DNA from 3 places in the Vibrio sp. Vb1554 genome. Region 1 is predicted to be linked to each of the others. Evidence: predicted binding sites of a transcription regulator. Region 1 holds the regulator's gene; each other region holds the start of a gene.

Evidence for each region. Region 1 encodes CRP, which controls carbon source genes, mostly activating them, when cyclic AMP is high. Its sites were predicted from a motif close to TGTGANNNNNNTCACA; they were not measured.
Region 2: gltB (glutamate synthase large subunit) is a predicted target of CRP. The motif match lies at 788-803, and genes of this name have one in related genera.
Region 3: cdd (cytidine deaminase) is a predicted target of CRP. The motif match lies at 1,178-1,193, and genes of this name have one in related genera.

What each region holds. Positions count from the first base shown of each region.
Region 1 covers NZ_JAWPOJ010000049.1:1,870-4,079, reverse strand. The annotation lists gene R8N28_RS22680 (phosphoribulokinase) at 1-541, shown strand, start outside; gene crp (cAMP-activated global transcriptional regulator CRP) at 782-1,414, shown strand; gene R8N28_RS22670 (DUF1338 domain-containing protein) at 1,551-2,210, opposite strand, start outside.
Region 2 covers NZ_JAWPOJ010000008.1:105,279-107,488, reverse strand. The annotation lists gene R8N28_RS09140 (TIGR01212 family radical SAM protein) at 1-508, opposite strand, end outside; gene gltB (glutamate synthase large subunit) at 1,060-2,210, shown strand, end outside.
Region 3 covers NZ_JAWPOJ010000005.1:154,345-156,554, forward strand. The annotation lists gene purT (formate-dependent phosphoribosylglycinamide formyltransferase) at 1-42, opposite strand, end outside; gene cdd (cytidine deaminase) at 186-1,073, opposite strand; gene R8N28_RS06665 (LrgB family protein) at 1,505-2,182, opposite strand; gene R8N28_RS06670 (CidA/LrgA family protein) at 2,184-2,210, opposite strand, start outside.

The DNA of each region.
Region 1 (2,210 bases):
GCCAGGCACGTTTACACCGTGGCAAGACTTACCCGAAAACAGCGACGTGCTGTTTTATGAAGGGTTACATGGTGGCGTGGTGGATGGTGATGTTAATGTTGCTCAACATGTGGATTTCTTAATTGGCATGGTGCCGATTGTGAACTTAGAGTGGATACAAAAATTCGTACGCGACACTCGCGATCGCGGCCATTCGCGTGAAGCGGTAATGGACTCAATCGTGCGATCCATGGACGATTACCTCAACTATATCACTCCTCAGTTTTCTCGTACTCACATCAACTTCCAGCGCGTACCGACCGTTGATACTTCCAACCCACTTAATGCAAAAGGCATCCCTAGTTTGGATGAGAGTTTTGTGGTGATTCGCCTACGCGGTATCAAGAATGTCGACTTCCCATATCTGCTGGCCATGATTGATGGCTCATTCATGTCACGCCACAACACGATTGTCGTACCCGGCGGTAAGATGAGCTTTGCAATGGAGCTCATAGTTCGGCCTATCCTACAACAGCTCATCGAAACAGGGAAAATTGGCTAAAAACCTGCCTGCGAAGATGTTTACTTTTCATACCGTGATCATGTGCACAGTTTTGCTTACAAAATCTCAATCATGGCACGATTAAAATCAAGAAATCGTTTTCGAAAAAGGATACTATTTCTTACCGAAACACAAGAGAGCTTGCAGCATATAAAAAGTGCTCTTATTCTAGTAGGCCTAATTCAGGCTTAGCTAAAATATGGATAGCGCAAGCGTACCCTGCAGAGGAAGTGAGATATTATGGTTCTAGGTAAACCTCAAACCGACCCAACATTAGAGTGGTTTCTTTCACACTGTCATATTCATAAGTACCCTTCAAAGAGCACGCTAATTCACGCGGGCGAAAAGGCAGAAACTTTGTACTACATCGTTAAAGGTTCTGTTGCGGTTCTTATCAAAGACGAAGAAGGTAAGGAGATGATCCTTTCTTACCTAAACCAAGGAGACTTTATTGGTGAACTTGGTCTATTCGAGGAAGACCAAGAGCGCACAGCTTGGGTTCGTGCTAAATCTCCTTGTGAAGTTGCTGAAATTTCTTTCAAGAAGTTCCGTCAGCTTATCCAAGTAAACCCAGACATCCTAATGCGTCTTTCTGCGCAGATGGCTCGTCGTCTTCAAGTAACTAGCCAAAAAGTGGGTGACCTGGCGTTCCTAGACGTAACTGGTCGTATCGCTCAGACGCTTCTGAACCTTGCAAAACAACCAGACGCAATGACTCACCCAGACGGCATGCAAATCAAGATCACTCGTCAAGAAATCGGTCAAATTGTTGGCTGTTCTCGTGAGACAGTAGGTCGTATTTTGAAGATGCTAGAAGAGCAGAACCTAATCTCTGCTCACGGTAAAACCATCGTGGTTTACGGTACTCGTTAATCTCAAACTAGAGTGACACGAACAAAATTATAAAAGCCACCAATGGCAACATTGGTGGCTTTTTATTTGCTCATGACCAAATGAGATAGGGTGCAGCGAACACTAATGAGTAAGCTTAACAGGTTAACCCTAAAACTTAGCCATTCGTACTTTCAAAGATTTTGTCAGCTGAAGCGGCCACGAAACCTGGGTACAAATCACCATTTTCCATCGGATAGCGCTTAGCAAATTCATAAAACCCGCCAGGGATAATTTCAGTGCCTTCGCTAAAACGAACCGCTACTTTATCAGCCATGGTCGATGACTGCTCTAGCAACACCTCAGGAGTGCCCTTCACTTCACCACCATTTTCATTAATGGTAAACCCAGCGGTACGCAGATGATCGTTTACCTGCTTCACTTCTTCATATTCATTGAGTTGGTTAACGCTCACCGTGAAGTGGTTTGCTCCGTAACCATGCGCCGCAAGCCAAGATGCGTACTCACTTTCTTTAGCCAACGTTTGGTAATCAGCAAAGCTTAAATCCCACAAGCGTCCACCATGTAAGAATGCGCTATCGTTCAGCTTGTCAGCATCGACTTGTGCCACCAAATTTTTCACAATCTCTTGTAGCTCAGGCGAGCACTCTTCAACTTTTAGCTCACTAATAAATACTTTAGGTTGCTTCGGATCTGGGTGCTCATAGTGCTTAGCAACCAGCTTTTTGCTTTCGAAAACGTAATCACCACACGCCTTGTAACCAATAGCTACAAATGGCTTAGCTAGAGTTTCAATACCAAGAGGCGCGATATTGAA
Region 2 (2,210 bases), on a different contig from region 1:
TGATTTCGGCATAACACTCAAAGTCATGACCACGATTGATACGTTTGAGGGTGTCGTTGTTGGCGGTTTGAAGACCTAGTTCTAGCCAAATTTCATAACCTTGCTGTACATAGCCCGACAGTAAATCCAATACCGCATCAGGGACGCAATCAGGACGCGTCCCCACACAAAGACCAACCATGTCTGCAGCCTTTAGTGCTTCCTCATACATGTTTTTGAGAACTTGTACTTCTGCATAGGTACTGGTGTAGGCCTGAAAATAAGCGAGATACTTCTTCGCTCTGTGAATTTCACCTGCGCGATCTTTTAACTGTTCGTGAATGCTTTTTATCTGGACTTCTTCATCTGCAAACGAAGCCACATTGCAAAATGTACATCCTCCCCGCCCAATCGTGCCATCGCGGTTAGGGCAACTAAATCCACCGTGCAATGTTAACTTATGAACCTTTTCACCGTATCGACGCTGAAGATCTTGGCCGATTGTATTGACCAACTCATGTAACTGCATAAATTCTCACCAACAATAAATCGTAATCAATCTCACTACGATCTATGTAAATAAATTACATCCCTGCAAGAAAAAACACACAATATTAATCAATTCAAACACCCATCATGCAGGTCAAAATCAATAAACTTGCATAATTAAAGACAAAAATCGTTCATGTTGCGTAAATGTTAAACTAAAAATGCATAATTAAACGAAAAAATTGGGTCACAACGCCGACTTTTTCATTGCATTCTGAAGTGACAAAATTGTAGGATACTTACACAACCCCGTTATTTTTGTGACTTTTATTACAAAGCACACTGCGGGATTTGTCGGTGTTATCCCACTCCTACCTATATAAATCACTAGATAGTGATAATAAATAAAGGGATACCACCAAGGATTGTTTTTCTCGCAAAACTTTTCCTGCGAGATACGGAAAGGAATCAAGACCGGTCAACCTAGATCGGTGGCGATAATAAATATAAAGGACAAGACGTAATCAATAGTCTAGGTAGTATTTGCTGCCCGTTACTTTTGCGTCGACATTGAACTGGAAGGATGTATCTATGGTAGATAGAGAGCAAAATCCACAGGGTCTGTACACTCCGGAACTGGAGCATGACGCTTGTGGTATCGGTTTTGTTGCTCACCTTAAAAACCGTAAATCTCATGAAGTAGTGACTCAAGCATTGGATATGCTGGCTCGCATGGAACACCGTGGTGGTCAAGGTTGTGACCCATGCAGCGGTGACGGTGCGGGTATCTTGCTACAAAAACCTCATGAATTCCTATTAGAAGAAGCCGTTAAGCTAGGCATTAAACTGCCTTCGTTTGAAAAGTATGGTGTTGGTGTCGTTCTTTTCCCGAAAGACGAATACAAACGCGAACAATGCCGTGACATTCTAGAACGCAACGCACAGCGTCTAGACCTTGAAGTTATCGGCTACCGCGTATTACCAACCGACAACTCCATGATTGGTGCCGACCCTCTAAGCACAGAGCCTCAATTTGAGCACGTGTTTATCTCCGGCGGCCCTGGCATCACGCCTGAAGAGCTAGAGCGCAAACTGTACGTACTTCGTAACTATACTGTACGTGTTTGCCTAGAAAGCGTTTCGAACATTGGTGACGACTTCTACATTAACTCCATGTCTTACAAGACATTGGTATACAAAGGTCAGTTAACGACCGAGCAAGTACCTCAGTACTTCCTTGATCTACAAAACCCGACCATGGTGACTGCACTGGCGCTGGTACACTCTCGTTTCTCTACCAATACCTTCCCGAAATGGCGTCTTGCACAGCCTTTCCGTTACATTGCCCACAACGGTGAAATCAATACAGTTCGCGGTAACTTGAACTGGATGAAAGCCCGTGAAGCAATCCTAGAATCAGACCTGTTTACTCAGGCTGAAATCGACATGCTTCTTCCAATCTGTCAGGAAGGCAGCTCGGATTCATCTAACTTCGATATGGCACTTGAGCTCCTAGTTCTTTCTGGTCGCAGCCTGCCACACGCATTGATGATGATGATCCCGGAAGCATGGCAAGAAAACAAAAACATGGATCCTAAACGTCGCGCGTTCTATCAGTACCACGCGAACATCATGGAACCATGGGATGGTCCTGCTTCAGTATGTTTTACTGATGGTGTTCAAGTTGGTGCGACACTAGACCGTAACGGTTTGCGCCCTTCTCGCTACACAGTGACCAAAGA
Region 3 (2,210 bases), on a different contig from region 1:
TAATACACGGGTAGCATTTGCGCTAGTTGCAGTGCCAAACATAGTGTTCCCTTACAAAATAGAGTGATGAGACAGAAATTGCAGGAGATCATACTGAAGTTTTATGACAAAGCAAACGTTTGCTTTTGGTTTTTAGGTAATAAAAAAGCTCTACATGTTGTAGAGCTTTTTGTTGAATTTGTCGTTTATACGTTGACAAAACTAAGCGGAATATCTGGATTCAACGCTTCCAACGTTGATTGCGTATCGGCTAAGTGACTGATCTTACCTTCAGAGTTTTCTACCAATGCAGCGGCTTTGATGCTGTCAAAGGTTTCACCCGCAAGTAAAACTTGGATTAGCGCAACTTGTAGCGGTGGCAAGCTAGGATTAAACGCTGCATTTTCTGCATAAGCGCCTTGGAATACACGGCCGCTAGTCATCTCTAATGCTAAACCACTCAAGTTGTTGGTGTATGGAGAGTGGCTCATGTTCATCGCTTCAACTGCACTTTGGATGAGTGCGTCTTCATCATCACATGAGAATTGGTGTTTAACTTCTGCCATTAAGCCGGACTCGATACCGAGATCGTTTGGTCCAAAGGCTTCAGGCAGGTATTCATGAAGTGACTTTTCTTCACGTTCTGGGAGCTGGATTTTAAGCTCGTTTGCGGTAGATAACTCATTCATGAACTGGCGGCAGTGACCACATGGGCTGAAGTTGATAGTGATATCCTTAACACCACGTTCGCCTTTCATCCAAGCATGGCTAATCGCAGACTGCTCTGCGTGAACCGTTTGACCCAACTGTACACCAAAGAATTCCATGTTGGCACCGAAGTAAAGGCGACCTGAAAGACCACGAACGATAGCGCCGACATAAAAGTCAGAAAGGGGAGCATAGGAGTACGCTGCGGCAAAAGGAAGTAGCGCAACACGAAGCTCTTTGTCTGATAGACCGGTAGCTGAAAGCAACTGCTCAAATTGTTGAACTGAAAGCGTAGCATCAAAATCATCAGCTTGGATGATAGGAGCAAGTTGTTTGGAAAGTGCTTCTGGAGCGCCTGCTAGCGCCTGTTCAATGCGACTTTTCATGTTGAATCCTTGTTATTGCATGGACAGTTATTCTATGTGAAAGATAGAAATGTTCCGTGCGTTAGATCACGATAAATAATGCAATTGATAATTCTGTTACATAATTAGAGTGAGCTCACACATGTATTCGATTGCACAGGTGTGAAGCGTTATCTCCGTCTCACAATTAACCATATCAGTATATATTCATATGACCAAGGAGCAGGAGTATGTTACCAACGCGACTTTTACCGCTATGCTACTTTATACTTACGTAATCTAGAGCGAGTGGTAGCAGCTAGAATGCTAATGCTATGAATGTATATCTCAGTCAAGTCCCTTCACGATATTACTGGGTGAGTTTGATAGATAAGATAGGGTTTTGAAAAGGGATAAGTAAGAAACGTAAAGGCTACGGCCTGCCGGAAGGAGGGCAGACCGAGAGCGCTTAACTATTGATATAGCCAGACCGCCAAAGCAAAAAAACTTGGAGCCAAAATAGAAGTTATGATCCCACATAAAACCAATGCGAGTGATGAGAACGCGGCATCTATGGGCTGTTTCTCTGCACAAGTAGCGGTGCCTAAGGCATGAGAGACTGTACCCATTGTCAGACCACGTGCAATCGGGTGTTTAATTCCAATTAAGTTGTAAATTGGGTATGCCAAAATCGCGCCCAATAAACCAACAATCAGAACCAAGATCGCCGCAACGGCAGCTTCACCACCGAGGTGACTCGAAATTTCCATTGCTATTGGCGTAGTGACGGATTTACCCACTAGACTTGCGATTAAACTGATATCTGCTTTGAAAGCGACTGCGATCAAGGTGGTTGTCATCATCGACATCACACTGCCTACTGTGCAAGCAAAAGTGATGATTCGCCAGTTTGCTTTAATCTGTGGTAGTTGTTCATATAGCGGGTAAGCCAGAGCAACTACGGCTGGTTGAAGTAAAAAACTGATCCCTTCGTTATCCGCATAATACGTTTCAAACGGTACATTTAAGTAAGTAAGCAAAGGAATGAGCACTGCAATACTGATCAGCAAAGGATTTGCTAGAGGATTATTCACTTTGATTGCGATTTGGCGCGCGACAAGAAAAACCGCAATGGTAACAACTAACCACATATCAGTGCTTCTCCTTTAGCAAGTAGTC